4 regions of the Streptomyces sp. CNQ329 genome follow, and region 1 is predicted to be linked to each of the others. Evidence: riboswitches for the same ligand, from Rfam matches in the RefSeq annotation. Region 1 holds a riboswitch; each other region holds the start of a gene.

Region 1 (3,789 bases):
GGATGGTGTCCTTCCTCAACGGCAACGCCTACGGCCTGCGCAACTCTCTGTGGGCGCGCAACTCGGCGGTCATCGACCGGTTCGTTCAGGAGGTGACCAACGGCGGCATGCTCAAAGTGAACGAATCACACAGCAGTTTCCTGCCGCTGCTGCCCACACATGGCGGCACCGGCCTGACCGGCGGCTCGTTCGGCGAGGCCAATTACCTCATGCTGCGCACGACCCATCTGCAGGGTGTGAGTGTCGTACGCCCAGCCGGATGATCCGTGCACCCACCCGTGCGGACCTTCCCGGAACAACCGCAGAACCAGCAGAGAGAACAGAGGCCCCATGACAGTCCGCATCCTGCGTGCACGCACCAGTTGTGCCCCGGTCACGCTACTGCAACGCCTCGGCGACCACGAGGATTTCCCCACCCATGCCCCGGACGTCCTCTCCGTCACGCCCTGCGGCGAAGGACATACCTCCTGGCAACTGGCCTTCCGTACTGCCACCGTCCACTGGGTCCAACAGGAAAAGATGGAGACCGGCGGTCTCACCTTCCAGCAGACCACAGGAGACTTCATCGCCCTGAACGGCGCCTGGAAGGTCGTTCCCGACGCCCCCCGGGGCTCCTCGTCGCCTCACGGCAGCGAGGTGACGTACGAGGTGAGTTTCCGCACCAGTGTCGCTCACCTGGCCGGGGCCATCGACCCGGTCATCGGCCGGGTGCTGCTCCGCTCGGCGTTCGCCATACTGACCGGCCTGGCCGCACCGACAGAACTGCTGTCGGGCGGAGAGTACCTGCACGACCTTCCTCCCGCGGCCTGAGCACAGTGGACTCGACGGTGATCTGTGTGCCCGACGACCGGGGCCGTTGGCCGTTCCCCTCTGCGAGGTGTGTCCAGCAGGCGGCTGATCTGCGGTTGTGGGTGGTCAGCGCCTGGCGGCCGCCAGGCGTCCTTCGACGGCGATCTTCAAGGCGTTCAGGAGCGCTTCCAGCGCCTCGGCCGGCATCGGCGGCCTTTGCCGGTGGGATCCGGCGACATCAGCGCCGTGTAGACGCAGAGGCACTGCAAGGAGACGGCCCGCGGCGGCCTCGCGGTCAACGTGGTGGAGTGCTGACAACCTCCGTCCCGGGCCGCGGTGTTACGCCTTCGCCAGCCCTCCTGGCCGAAGAGCCCGCCGGCCCGTCCGGGCTTCGGCGGCGGAGTCGGCGGGCCGCCCCGCTTCGGGTCGCGAACCTACCGGATGCCCCCTGTGCCACATTGTGCCCTATTTGATTGATTCGCACTTATCGCCCCTTCATGCCCTCCTTGCCGGTCGGACCCTCCCGCATCCGGTGACGCGAATCACGCCCCGCCGCGGGCGCCGGCAGCGGAATTCACAGTTTCCTTATCTGGAACGCGAGTTGTGGTGCTCTCCGCTTCGGCGGCGGCACTCCTCCGGCCACGGAGGCGGTCTCGTATGGACCGGACGAGTTCCGCGGCTTGTCCGAATCGAAAAGACATGCTTAAGTCTGCGCCAGTCGGATGGACGCCGAATCCTGCCGCCATCCGGAAACCGTTCCCTAACCACATACGGCAGGAGCGGGGGACCCATAGGTAAGTCGCCGGTCCGGATTCCGGAACGGCTTGGGGTGAAGTCGCACCGTCGTGCGGCCGGGCATCTCCTGCCCGAACCCGACAGCTCACCTCGCAGGCGCAGGAGGAGAAACACCCATGTCTGCAAGAGGTAAGCATCGCCGTCCCAAGCTGCGCCTGACCGGCCGTGGTGTCGCTTTCGCCGGTGTCAGCGGCGTCGCGATCGCCCTCCCGCTGATCGGCGCGTCCGCGGCCTCCGCGGCCGGGTCCGCCCCGGCCTCCGCTCACCAGGCCGGTGTACGCGCCGAGGCTCCTGCGACCGGTACCGCCAAGGCGGAGGCGACCACCTATGCCGTGGTCGCCGGAGATTCCCTGTCGAAGATTGCCGACGAGCAAGGCGTGCGCGGCGGCTGGCAGAAGTTGTACGAAGACAATCGCGAAGCCGTGGGCGGCAACCCGGACTTCATCCTCCCGGGCCTTGAACTCGTGATAGGCGGCAAGGCCGAGCCGGCGAAATCCGGCTCGGCAGACAAGGCGGCCACGGCGTCCCTCGAAAGCTACCCGGACAACCTCGACGGCTGGATCAGGGAGTCGCTGGCCATCATGGCCGAGCACGGCATCCCCGGTACGTACGAGGGTATTCACCGCAACATCATCCGCGAGTCCGGGGGCGACCCGCAGGCCATCAACAACTGGGACTCCAATGCCGCGGCGGGCACGCCTTCCAAGGGTCTGCTCCAGGTCATCGCTCCCACCTTCGAGGCTTACCACGTGCCCGGTACCTCGACCGACAGCTTCGACCCGGTCGCCAACATCACCGCCGCCTGCAATTACGCAGCCGACCGGTACGGGTCGATCGACAACGTCTACGGTCCGTACTGACAAACGGGGAGCGCCGGCGTTCCCACCGGCGCTCTCCGCTTCGGCGGTGGCGTCACCGCTCACCTGCCCCGGTCCGGCCGTTCCGGGCCGGGGTGGGAGCGCCAGTCGCCCAGTTCGTCGAGCGTGATGACGTACTCGTGCCCGTACACCTCTTCGAGGAAGGGCAGCGGGTTGTGCTCGCCGTCGTCGATGAACTCGCCGCTCCAGGTGGTGAACCAGCTCCAGTCCGCCTCGTAGGCCCGCAGCAGGTCCGGGTCGGGAATGGAGCCCGTCTCGGTCATCGCGACGAGCTTCCTGTCGCCGACGAGGTCGACGAGCTTGTCGTACGTGCCGCTGGCGGGGCCGTGGTCGCCGATCGGGGGGTAGGTGTCGGCGCTGATGACGTCGACGACGTCGTCGCCGGGGTACCAGGCCGGGTCGACGGAGTTCCACACCCAGATGAGGTTGTGCAGCCCGTGGTGGCCGGTCATGCGCTCGTACATCAGCCGCCACAGCTCCTTGGCCGGCTCGGGGCCCTTGGCGCCCCACCAGAACCAGCCGCCCTCGGCCTCGTGCAGCGGGCGCCAGAGCACCGGGACGCCCGCGTCCTGCAGCCGCTTCAGCTCCACCGCGATGGCGTCGATGTCACGCAGCAGCAGTGCGTACTCCTCGGACGCGGGGTCGGCGAGCGCGGCGGCCACGTCGAAGGTCGTCGCGTCCGTGTAGAACCCGCGCCACCACTCCTTGCCGGGTTCGTCGATGAGGCCGGCGGGGGCGTTCCAGTGCCAGACGAACGTGGTGATGCCGCCGCGTTCGTCCCAGGCGAGGGCGTTTTCGACCTCGGTGGAGGTGGTGCCGCGCTCGACCCGGCTGGGCGAGTAGTCCATCATGTCGTGCCCGGCCACGGCCGGAGCGCGGCCGACGTTCTCCTCCAGCCAGCGGAGGGAGGCCGTGTCCTGCTGGCCGCTGAGGATGTGCTCGCCGTAGCCCGCGGTGAGGTAGCTCAGCAGCGCCCGGGCCGCGGGGGTGGCCTGCAGGTCGACGGGGACGCCGGAGACCTGGTGCGGCGGGCGGGGCTCGCTCGGGCTGAGGCTGACGGCGTCGATCTCGTACCAGCCCCAGTTGTTCACGATCGTGATCGTGTCGGGGCCCTCCCCCAGCATCACCCTGCCCGCGGCCACGGTGCTGAAGGTGTCGGTGGCGGCGAGGGTGACGTCGCCCGCGCCCTCGCCGTTGAGCCGGAGCGACGCGACCTTCTGCCCGTACGGGGCGCGGTAGTGGATCGTGAGGTCGTGGAGCCCGGCCGGGCCGTCGGGGACGGTGAGGGTGACGGAGTCCTCGGCCGCGTCGAAGCCGGTGACGTAGC
Region 2 (3,789 bases), on a different contig from region 1:
GTCGCCGAGGCCGGTGGACAGGCCCCGCTCCTTGAGTACGGCCTTGAGCTGGTGGTAGATCTCCGCGCCGCAGCGTACGGCCTCGGAGAACGACTCGGCGCCGATCGGCGCGATCATGAACTCCTGGATGTCGACGTTGGAGTCGGCGTGGCTGCCGCCGTTGAGGATGTTCATCATCGGCACGGGCAGCACGTGCGCGTTGGGGCCGCCGAGGTAGCGGAAGAGCGGCAGGTCGGAGGCCTCCGAGGCGGCGTGCGCGACGGCGAGCGAGACGCCGAGGATGGCGTTGGCACCGAGGGAGGACTTGTCGGGGGTGGCGTCGAGGTCGAACATCGCCTGGTCGATGAGGCGCTGCTCGGTGGCGTCGTAGCCCACCAGCTCGGGACCGATCTGCTCGATGACGGCGAGCACGGCCTTCTCCACGCCCTTCCCGCCGTAGCGGGCCTTGTCCCCGTCGCGCAGCTCCAGGGCCTCGAAGGCACCGGTGGAGGCGCCGGACGGGACGGCAGCACGGCCGGTGCTGCCGTCGTCGAGGCCGACCTCGACCTCGACCGTGGGGTTGCCGCGGGAGTCGAGAATCTCTCGGGCTACGACGACGTCGATGGACGGCACGGTGTCTCCTTCGGAGGGATTCGCTACGGGTTCCGCCCTGAGCCTAGCCGCCCGGGGTGACGGCTCCCGCGCGTACCCGGCCGCATTCCGCGGTACGAGACGGTTCGCGCCCCGGGCGGGCGTGAGGGCGTGCACCGTACGGCGTGGTCGTCCCGGCCCGCGCACCGGACGGGCCGGGACGGCCGCGCCGTACCGCGGCGGCGTGCCGGGGGCAGGGGGCGGCGGTGCACACAGCGCGGGCGGGCCGGCCGGTTCGCGGTCCGGGGCGGCCCGCCCGCGCGCCGGGCTAGCCCACCTTCAGTTTCTGGCCGGGCCGGATCAGGTCGGGGTTCGCGCCGATGACCGTCTTGTTGTCCTCGTACAACTGCTGCCAGCTCTCCGCGCCGTGCCGCCGGGCGATGTCGTCGAGGGTGTCGCCCTCGCGGACCTCGTAGTAGAAGCCGCGGAAGACCGTGCGGGACTCCGGCTGCGTCTGCTCGCCGGCACCGCGCGCCGCGGTGCCCTGCGGGGCCTCTTCCTGCGCCTGCGGGGCCGCCTGGGCCGGGGTCTGCGCTTGCTCCGGTGCCCCGTGCGGCATCGGCGGGACGATCTGCCCGGCGGCCGGGCTGCCGGCGGCCAGGCCCGCGCGCGGGCCGCAGTGGGGCCACGCGCCCGGTCCCTGCATGGACAGCAGCCGCTCGGCGACGGCGATCTGCTGCTGCTTCGTCGCCAGGTCGGCGCGCGGGGCGTAGCTGCGGCCGCCGGCGGCGTCCCAGCTCGACTGGGAGAACTGGATACCGCCGAAATAGCCGTTCCCGGTATTCGTCGCCCATTCTCCTCCGGACTCGCACGCGGCGACCCGTTCCCAGGTATCGATGGGCGCCGAGACCGCGTCCTGGGCGCCGAGTACCGGCAGCCCGATCGCGGTTCCGGTGGCGCCGACGAGAACGGCCATGCGGGAGTGTGTGCCAAGGCGTGCCTGTGCGGCGGGCCGGCGGTGCTTACCCGTTGCGGCAGGAAGAAGCATGATGCTCTTTCTCACCGACGCCTGCGAGGTGAGCTGTCGGGTGCGGGCTGTGAGTGCCCGGCCGTACGTCGAGCGTGCGGCTTGACCCCAAGCCGCCCGGTCCGCCTTCTCGTTGGACCGGAGCGGCACTTACCGTGGGTCCCCCGCTCCTGTCAGCGGTGCTTCATGCACAGGTGGCCCGGGTGAACGCCGACAGGATTCGGCGTGAGGCGATCACCGGGGCTCGCGTTGGCGAGCGATGTGACGGTAAGCACATAGGGGTGTGCGATTCAAAGACCCCGGAAAGCGCCACGCCCGGTTTTCGGTCCGTCAGGTAGCCCGGTCAGCCGATAACGTCAAATATGACTAATGAGCACCGACTTCATGCGCGGCCCGTTCAGTTCCCGCGCAATTCGAGTTCCTGACCAGGCTTGATGTTGTCGGGGTCCTCACCGAGTGCGTTCTTGTTCCCGTCGTACAACTCGGACCATCCACCCGTGAGCGAAAGCTCGCTGGCGATATCCGAGAGAGTGTCACCCGGTCGGACGGTATAACTGCCGTCACCGGACTCGCCGCTCTCACGACCGCCGCGCTTCTCCGTGTCGCCGGGGATCTCGGCGATCCACTCGCGGCCGGGGTCCGGCAGCTCGGTCTCGTCGGGCGACTGGGAGGCTCCGGGGGTCTCGACGGCCTCGCGCGGGGTCTCGGGGATGCCGGGCGAGGACGGGACGCCGGAGGGGGTGGGGGTCGCGGAGGCGTCCGGGGCGCGGTGCCGGCCGGAGCCCCCGGAGGCGTCCGTGGTCTCGGAGTCCTGGCCGGCCCACTCGCCGGGGCCGCCCTCGCGCTCGTCCGGGTCCTGGGCGCCGCGGTGCTTGCCGCCTCTGGACTTCCCGTCCCCGCGCTCGCCCTTGCGGTCCGTGTCCCGGTCCTCGTCCCGGTCCTCGTCCCCGCGGTCCGTGGCGCCGGTGCCGGGGACCAGGGTGGGCGGCAGCGGCAGTTCGGCGCCGGGGTCGACCTCGGGCACCGTGTCGTCACCGTGCAGCCCGGCGTCCTCGGCGCACTCCGGCCACGCCTTGTCGGCGCCCATGCCGGCAAGGATGCGCTCGGCGACCGTGATCTGCTGCGCCCGGCTGGCGAAGTCGGGCTGCGAGGCGAACTCCTCGCCGCCGTACTCCTGCCACATGTCCATCGTCAACTGCAGGCCGCCGTAGTATCCGTTGCCCTCGTCGGCGCTCCACAGCCCGCCGCTCTCGCACTCGGCGACCCGGTCCCACGTGCCGGCGTCGGCGGCGCTCGCGCCGCCCGCGCCCAGCAGCGGCAGGGCGAGACCCGCCCCGGTCGCACCGGCGGCGACGACGAACGCGGGGGCCTGGCGGGGACGTCGGTGGCGTCCGTTACCCGAGCGCATGCGAGTGCCTTTCGTTCCCTGTGTGTTCGAACCAGTGGCCGAACTTAATACCGAAGCCCCCCCGATCACAAGTTGATCGCCTGATAGTCACGCGCGGATCACAGAGTTGGCCCGAAGTGCACCGGCAGTGTCCGAAGGCCGCGCATGATGAGCCCTCCGCGCCACCGCAATTCGGACGTCTCGACGGCGAGCCGCAGGTCGGGAAGGCGGCGCAGCAGGGTACCGAGGGCGGTCCGCGCTTCGAGCCGGGCGAGGGGGGCACCGAGGCAGTAGTGGATGCCGTGGCCGTAGCCCAGGTGCTGATTGTCACGCCGGGACAGGTCCAGGGTGTCCGGGTCGGCGAAGCGGGCGGGGTCGCGGTCGGCGGCGGCCAGCACGACGAGCACGGGGTCGCCCACGGCGACGCGCTGCCCGCCGATCTCCAGCGGCTTGGTGGCGAACCGCCACGTCGCCAGCTCCACCGGGCCGTCGTAGCGCAGCAGTTCCTCCACCGCCGAGGGCAGAAGCGCGGGCTCGGCGGCCAGCCGGGCGCGCTCGGCGGGGTGGGTGAGGAGGGCGTACGTGCCGTTGCCGATCAGGTTGACGGTGGTCTCGAAGCCGGCGAAGAGCAGGATGAACGCCATGGCGGCGGCCTCGTTCTCCGTCAGCTTCTCGCCCTCGTCGGAGGCGCGGATGAGACCGGAGATCAGATCGTCGTCCGCGGCGTCGCCGGCGCGAAGTGCCGCGCGCTTGCGGTGGATCAGCTCGGCGAGATAGGCGCGCATCTTCTTCACGGCGCGGGCGA
Region 3 (3,789 bases), on a different contig from region 1:
TTCCACCACATCAACGCTTTCGACGACGGCGATGACGTGGTGCTCGACATCTGCTCGTACGACGATGCCTCGATCATCGACGCGCTGTATCTGGACCGGCTGCACGCGGGCGGCGGCATCCCGTCGGCGCTGCCCACCCGCTACCGGATCCCTGTCGGCAAGGGCAACGGCGACAGCGCCGGCGGTGGGAGTGTCGGCGTGCAGCGGCTGTCGGAGGAGAGCCTCGAACTGCCGCGCATCTCCTACGCGCGACACAATGGCTCCCCCTACCGGTACGCGTACGGCGTGGGCGCGCGGGACCGCAGCAGTGCCCACTTCATCGACCAGCTCGTGAAGCTCGATGTGACCACCGGTGACACGCTGACCTGGTCGGAGGAGGGCTGCTATCCCGGCGAGCCGGTCTTCGTGGGGGCGCCGACGGCCGCGCCGGACGCCGCCGGTGAGGATGACGGGGTGGTGCTGTCCGTGGTCCTTGACGCGGCGGCGGGCACCTCGTTCCTGCTGGTGCTGGACGCCAGAACATACGCCGAGTTGGCACGGGCGGAGGTACCGCACGCGGTGCCGTTCGGTCTCCACGGCATGTTCACCGGCCGCCGGCACCCGTGAACCGGGGTTGAGCGTTTCCTTCCCGTGGGCCGGTGTGGCGGGTGCGCTGGGGGGTGCGGTTCACCGGGTGGCTTCTCATGACGGTCTCAGGGGGGCGTGGCAGGGTTGCCGCCATGAACGCCTACGTCAGGAACATCGTGCTGGACTGCGCCGACGCCCGCGAGCTTGCCGACTTCTACACGCAGCTTCTCGGCATGCGGATCATTCGTGAGGACTGGATGGTGATCGCCAAGGACGAAGACAGCTTTCCACGGCTGGCATTCGAGGTAGTCGACGGCTACCGGCCGCCGCTCTGGCCCGACTTCGAGCGTAGGTATCCCCAGCAGATGCACATCTGCTTCGGCGTCGACGATTCCGTGGCCGCGAGTGAGCTGGCGCTGCGGCTCGGGGCCACGCCGCTTTCCGACGTCGGTGGCACGTGTCCGGTGTTCGCCGATCCGGCCGGGCATCCGTTCTGTCTCTGCGGGCCCGGGGAGTAGGTCCCGGGAAAAGGCCGACGGCCCTGGTGTCGGGGGGTCGGCCACCAGGGCCGCCGGCGGTCTCGGTGCGCATCCGGACGCCACGGGGGGAAGGTGCGTACGGACACGCCAGAGACGTGGGAGAGAGGTATATGGGGGCTTGCGGTCTTCCGTGCGGGCAGGTCCGGGTCCCGGCCATCAGGGCCGGGGCGCCGGGCCCGCCGCGTCGGTCAGACCGGGGCGCCGTTGTTGCGCAGCCAGGCGAGGGGGTCCACTGCGTCCCCGCCGCCGGGTCGTACCTCCAGGTGCAGGTGCGGGCCGGTGACGTTGCCCGTGGCGCCTACGCGCCCGATGACGTCGGCGGTCGTGACCTCGCCGGAGGACTGGATGATGGAGGACAGGTGGCAGTACCAGATTTCGGTGCCGTCTTCGAGCGTGAGGACGATGCGGTAGCCGTACGAGCCGGCCCAGCCGGCCTCGGTGATCGTGCCGCCGTGTACGGCCTTGACCGGGGTGCCGGTGGAGGCGGCGAAGTCCTGGCCCGTGTGGCCCGCGGCCCACATGTCGCCGGACTCGCCGAAGCTGGAGGTGAGCGTGTAGTTGGAAAGCGGGGCGACGTAGCTGGCGGCGAGCTTGGCGAGGCGCTCTGCCTCCGCCTTGCGGCGGGCCTCCTCCTCCGCCTTGCGGCGGCGCTCCTCCTCCAGCTTGCGCTGGCGCTCCTCTTCCTCGGCCTTCGCCTCGGCGGCCTCCTCGGCCGCCTGCTTGGCGGCCTCGGCCTCGGCGGCGGCGCGGGCAGAGGCGTCGGCCTCCGCCTGCTGCTGGTCGGCCTGCTGCAGGATGCGTGCCCGCAGGGCCTCGCCGGAGTCGGCGGACTGGGTCGCGGTGTCGGCCCCGGCGTCGCCGGCGTAGCTGACCTGGGTGAGCGGTGCCGTGGTGACGACCGAGTCGGAGGCGGGCTCCTCGCTCGGCATCAGGTCGCCGACGCCCGGCAGGCTCTCCGCGTCCGGGAGCTGCGCGCTGATCTCGCTCGCGACGGCGTTCACCTGGTCGGGCATGGATATCGCGACCGGCGGCTTCTCCTGCGCCGTGGCCATGCTGCCCGCGCCGACGGCGGCGAAGACGCCGACGCCGAGTACGGCGCCGCTGCGGGCCATGCTGCCGCCGCGCTGCTTTGCCAGGCGCCGACGGCCGCGGGACGGAAGGTCGTCCTCGGGAAAGACTTCATCGACCGGGACCGGCTCTTCGACGGCGTAGTCGGCGGGCGCATACCCCTCGGGGGCGTGACCGCCGGACGCATAACCGTCGTAGCCGTACTCGTCATAGCCATGGCCGTAGCCAGGCCCAGGCCTGTAGGACGCCACGAAGGCGTACTCCTTTCCTTCCTTCTCGCCTACCGGGTTAGCTGACGGGTTCGGAGCAGGAAGGTCTCCTACAGGCCGCCTCCTGGCGGAGGTTGGCCCGATTCACCCCAAGGTGGTGGTTCCCCGGTTCCCTAGGTGTTGCCGTTGCTGCAGTTGTTTCGCGTTCGGGATTCGGCGACGGCGCACGGTGCCGCCTCTTGCGGCGGCAGTGACGACCGCGCTGCGTTACCGCACGCTAGCGGACGACGGCGTTCGATTCCAAGTCGTTCCCGTTATTCAGTTGTGCTTTACCGCGGACGATCCGGGCATGTACCAGCGGAAACGGACAAGTTGACGCCTCGGTAACACGGGAAGAAGTCCGGTCGTTAGCTGATCGTGCATCAGTTGTTATGCGGAGGGGCGCTGTTCCGCTACGGAGCGTGTCCGCGCGAGGGCAGCGATGGCGCACTCGAAAACGTCCCGAACGGGGGTACGGAGTACGGGGTACGGGCCGGGCGGGGGCGCGCCTCAGCCGCCCCCGCCGTCAGGAGAGCCGTACCGGGAAGGACTCCAGGTCGTTCTGCGTCAGCACCGGCAGGTTCCGGATCTCCCCCACCGGCACCGCCGGCCGCAGCTCGGGGAAGCGGGCGAAGAGCGCCGGCAGCGCCACCGCCGCCTCCAGCCGCGACAGGGCCGCGCCGGGGCAGATGTGCGGCCCGTGGCCGAAGGTCATGTGGCGGATCGGCGTCGGCCGGGTCACGTCGAAGGCGTCCACGTCCGCCCCGTGGTGCCCGGCGTCGCGCCCGATCGCGCGGTAGGAGATGACGACGCCCTCGCCCTTCTCGATCACCGTGCCGGCGATCTCGATGTCCTCCGTCGCGAACCGCATCAGCAGGTGGGTCACGGGCGGGTCGTAGCGCAGCGCCTCCTCGATCGCCGTCTCCCACGTCACCGTGCCCTCGCGGACCATGGCGAGCTGCTCGGGGTGGCTGAGCAGCCCGCGCACGGTGGTGAGCAGGAGCGTGATCGTGGTCTCGTGCCCGGCGGCGATCATCGACTTCAGGTTGCCGACGACCTCTTCCTCGGTCAGCGGCTCACCGCCCTCGTCGGCGAAGATCAGTGCGCTGGTGAGGTCGTCGGCGGGGGCCGCGGTCTTCTGCCGCACCATCTCCGTGAACACGCGGTCCAGCTCCGCCATCACCGCAAGCCGCTCGTCCTGCGGCGTGAGCATGGAGAAGAACGCCTTCCACAGCCGCATCTGCCGCGGTATCTCCGATTCCGCGACGCCCATGAGCGCGCACACCACCCGCATCGGCAGCGGCTGCGCGAAGACCTCCTTGAGGTCGACGACCCCGTCGCCTTCGGCCGCCGCGGACGCCAGGGCG
Region 4 (3,789 bases), on a different contig from region 1:
CGCCGGCGGTCAGGGGCAGCACCCGGATGGTCACCTTCGGCTCCGCGCTCATCCGGATGAGGTGATCGAGCTGACCGCGCATCACGGCCGGAGTGCCGATCTGCCGGCGCAGGGCCGCCTCGTCGAGGACGAAGGACGACTCGGGACCGGTGTCGCCGTCGAACGTCCGCTCCTGACGTGCCATGCGCAAGTCCACGACCTTGCGCGCCCGGCTCTCCTCGACACGCGGTGCCAGCAGCGCCATGGCGTAGTCCTGGGTCTGCAGCGCACCGGGGACGACGATCGGGTGGTACGTACGGATCGACTCCGCGGCGCTCTCGTAGCCGAGGTACTTGGCGAACTGCGGCGAGACCAGCTCGCTGTACCGCGCCCACCAACTCGCCCCCTTACTCCCCCGGGCAGCCTCCTCCATCTCGGCCACCAGCTCAGGGTCGTCGACACCGTAGAGGTGCAGCATCGCCCTGAGATCAGTGACCGACACGCTGACCGTGGCCATCTCGATGCGGATCACCTTGGACAGGGACCAGTCGAGCTCGTCAGCGGCCTGGCGCTGCGTCAGCCCGGCCTTGCCGCGCGCCCTGCGCAGCTCCTGGCGTAGCTTGCGGCGATTGAGGCTGGGGTCCGCTGCCTGGGACATGTTGCTCCTCGGGTGACATGAAGCGTAGGTATGGTAGCTGTCAGCCGGAGGCTGATCGCGCCTAGCTGTCCGAGACTGGTCAATTGGACTCTATCATTATGACACATGTCATTCGTGCGGTGGCGCTTCGGCACCTTCGGAGATTGGTCCAGAGGACTCTGGTCCGGAGGGGGAGCCGCGCCGACCTGGGTGCGGGTGGGTCGGCCTGCGCGGATAGCGTGTACCTCACGCTATCCGCGCAGGGAGGACGACCCATGACCGGCGAACTGCTCGCGCGTGCGCGCGACGTGCTGCGTGCACACCCCGTCGTCGACGGGCACAACGACCTTCCCTGGGCCCTGCGCGAGCAGGTGACGTACGACATCGACCGGCGCGACATCGCCGTCGACCAGAGCGGGCGGCTGCACACCGACATCCCGCGGCTGCGGGCCGGCGGGGTGGGGGCGCAGTTCTGGTCCGTGTACGTGAGTACGGAGCTGGCCGGGGACGCTGCCGTGAGCGCGTGTCTGGAGCAGATCGACGTGGTGCGGCAGCTCGTCGACCGCTACCCGGGTGAGCTGCGGCTCGCCGTGACCGCCGACGAGGTGGAGGCGGCGCGGGCCGACGGGCGGATCGCCTCGCTGATGGGGGCCGAGGGTGGGCACTCCATCGCCAACTCACTGGCCACCCTGCGCGCCCTGCACCGTCTCGGCGTGCGGTACATGACGCTCACGCACAACGACAACACCGACTGGGCCGACTCCGCCACCGACGAGCCGCGGCACGGCGGGCTCACCGCGTTCGGCGAGGAGGTGGTGCGCGAGATGAACCGGGTCGGCATGCTCGTCGATCTCTCCCACGTCGCTCCGGCCACCATGCGGCACGCGCTGCGCGTCACGGAGGCGCCGGTGGTTTTCTCCCATTCGTCCGCGCGTGCCCTGTGTGACCACCCGCGCAACATTCCCGATGATGTGCTGGCCATGCTTCCCGGCAACGGCGGTGTGGCGATGGCCACGTTCGTGCCGAAGTTCGTCCTGCCCGCCGCCGTGGAGTGGACCTCGGAGGCGGACGAGCACATGCGGGCCCGGGGCCTGGACCCGTTCGGCGCGGACGACGAAGCGGTCCGTGTGCGGCGTGCGTTCGAGGAGGCGAATCCGCGGCCGGAGGCGACGGCCGCGACCGTGGCGGATCATCTGGATCATATGCGTGAAGTGGCTGGAATCGAACATATCGGTATCGGCGGCGACTTCGACGGCACGCCGTTCACCCCCGCCGACCTCGCCGACGTGGCCGGTTATCCGCATCTCGTCGCCGAGCTGCTGCACCGGGGCTGGTCGGAAGAAGACCTGGCCAGGCTGTTGTGGGGCAACGCGCTGCGGGTGTTGCGCGACGCCGAGGCGGCGGCGCGCGAAGTGGCGGCGCGGCGCGGCCCGTCGATCGCCACCATCGAACAGCTCGACGGTCCTCCGGGTGCCCCGGAGTGAGCAAAGTGACGTATGTCACTCACAGAATTCTCCTCTCATGGGGCCATGTGTCCGACTCCTCTGCTATCGACAAGTCTCCACCGGCAAGGGGTAATTGAGGAGCGGCGCCGGATGCGGCGATTGTCGGGCTGATTCCGATGTGACGTGGGGAACGGCCTTGATGACGTTTCACAGCTTGTTCTGTTTTCGGCTGTGTGTTTACGGTGCTCGCCGTGCTCGCTCCACCGATGCGGGTACCTCGTCGCCGTAACGCCGAATCCTGTCGGCGGCGACGGGCAGGCACTTCAGCTTTCACGGCAGGAGCGGGGGACCCAGGTAAGTGCCGGAACGTGCGCAGGCATGGGACGGCTTGGGGTGAAGCCATGCTCCGCATGGCCGGGCATCTCCAGCTCGAACCCGACAGCTCACCTCGCAGGCGTCGGAGAGGAGCATGTCCATGTCCGCACGCGGACGTCACCGTCGCCTGGGCCGGATAGCCCGGGGCCGCAGGGCCCTCATCGTCTCCGCCGGCAGCGCCGGCGTCGCCCTTCCGCTCATCGCCGGCGGCCACGCCCAGGCCGCCTCCGTCGACACCTGGGACCGCGTGGCCCAGTGCGAGAGCGGCGGCGACTGGAGCATCAACACCGGTAACGGCTTCTACGGCGGCCTGCAGTTCGTGCAGAGCACCTGGGAGGGCTACGGCGGCACCCAGTACGCGCCGCGCGCCGACCAGGCCACCAAGGAGCAGCAGATCGAGATCGCCGAGAAGGTGCTCGCCTCGCAGGGCCCCGGCGCCTGGCCGGTCTGCTCCGTCCAGGCCGGGCTCACCCAGGGCGGCCCCGCCCCGGACCTCTCCACCGGCGGCGGCGAGGAGGCCCGGCAGGAGAGCGGGCCCGAGACGCAGCCCGCGAAGGACGAGGCCCCGAAGCAGGAGCGGACACCGGAGAAGAAGCCGGAGAAGAAGTACGAGAACCCCGGCGACTACACCGTCGTCTCCGGCGACACCCTGTGGGACATCGCCCGCAAGCACGGCATCGCGGGCGGCTGGCAGTCGATCTACGAGGGCAACAAGGACGTCATCGGCGACGACCCGGACCTGATCTTCCCCGGTCAGAAGTACGAGTTCGACGGTGGCGAAGAGGTCACCCTGGAGGAGCCGGAGGCGCCGGCCGAGCAGTCCGCGACGCAGCAGGACGAGCCGGCGGCCGAGGAGCAGCAGGCGGAGGAGCAGCCCGCCGAGGCCGCTCCGGCGGGCGGGTTCTCCGCCCCGGTCGACGCCGGCCTGTCCACCGCGTACCGGGCCGCGGGCGGCTCGTGGTCCAGCGGTTACCACACCGGTGTCGACTTCTCCGCCGGCTCCGGCACCCCGGTCAAGGCCGTCTCCTCCGGCACCGTCGTCAAGGCGGGCAACGGCGCCGACGGCGGCGCGTACGGCATCGCCGTCGTGATCAAGCACGACGACGGCCACTACAGCCAGTACGCCCACCTGTCGTCCACCTCGGTGAGCGTGGGCCAGAGCGTGGGCGCCGGCGAGCAGATCGGCCTGTCCGGCTCCACCGGCAACTCCACCGGGCCGCACCTGCACTTCGAGGTGCGCACCAGCCCGGACTACGGTTCGGACATCGACCCGGTCGCGTACCTGCGCGACAACGGCGTCACCGTCTGAGGATCCCCCGTATGGCGCGGCCCTCCGTTTCCGGCGGAACGGGG

What was found. Region 1 has a riboswitch for cyclic di-AMP ahead of I003_RS0113890 (LysM peptidoglycan-binding domain-containing protein). Riboswitches for the same ligand answer to the same signal wherever they lie in the genome.
Region 2: linked by a shared signal. The riboswitch ahead of I003_RS0123465 (transglycosylase family protein) and the one ahead of I003_RS0113890 (LysM peptidoglycan-binding domain-containing protein) in region 1 are both predicted to bind cyclic di-AMP.
Region 3: linked by a shared signal. The riboswitch ahead of I003_RS0125675 (peptidoglycan DD-metalloendopeptidase family protein) and the one ahead of I003_RS0113890 (LysM peptidoglycan-binding domain-containing protein) in region 1 are both predicted to bind cyclic di-AMP.
Region 4: linked by a shared signal. The riboswitch ahead of I003_RS0123695 (transglycosylase family protein) and the one ahead of I003_RS0113890 (LysM peptidoglycan-binding domain-containing protein) in region 1 are both predicted to bind cyclic di-AMP.

Annotation. Positions count from the first base shown of each region.
Region 1 is NZ_AXVU01000017.1:103,126-106,914, forward strand. It holds gene I003_RS0113870 (aldehyde dehydrogenase family protein) at 1-263, shown strand, start outside; gene I003_RS34810 (SRPBCC family protein) at 331-810, shown strand; cyclic di-AMP (ydaO/yuaA leader) riboswitch at 1,537-1,697, shown strand; gene I003_RS0113890 (LysM peptidoglycan-binding domain-containing protein) at 1,701-2,444, shown strand; gene I003_RS0113895 (glycosyl hydrolase) at 2,504-3,789, opposite strand, start outside.
Region 2 is NZ_AXVU01000040.1:6,574-10,362, reverse strand. It holds gene eno (phosphopyruvate hydratase) at 1-612, opposite strand, end outside; gene I003_RS0123465 (transglycosylase family protein) at 899-1,546, opposite strand; cyclic di-AMP (ydaO/yuaA leader) riboswitch at 1,622-1,786, opposite strand; gene I003_RS0123455 (LysM peptidoglycan-binding domain-containing protein) at 1,995-3,005, opposite strand; gene I003_RS0123450 (cytochrome P450) at 3,104-3,789, opposite strand, start outside.
Region 3 is NZ_AXVU01000050.1:25,182-28,970, forward strand. It holds gene I003_RS0125665 (carotenoid oxygenase family protein) at 1-606, shown strand, start outside; gene I003_RS0125670 (VOC family protein) at 720-1,085, shown strand; gene I003_RS0125675 (peptidoglycan DD-metalloendopeptidase family protein) at 1,295-2,425, opposite strand; cyclic di-AMP (ydaO/yuaA leader) riboswitch at 2,437-2,579, opposite strand; gene I003_RS0125680 (cytochrome P450) at 2,949-3,789, opposite strand, start outside.
Region 4 is NZ_AXVU01000040.1:56,124-59,912, forward strand. It holds gene I003_RS0123685 (Scr1 family TA system antitoxin-like transcriptional regulator) at 1-637, opposite strand, end outside; gene I003_RS0123690 (dipeptidase) at 892-2,100, shown strand; cyclic di-AMP (ydaO/yuaA leader) riboswitch at 2,341-2,533, shown strand; gene I003_RS0123695 (transglycosylase family protein) at 2,537-3,745, shown strand.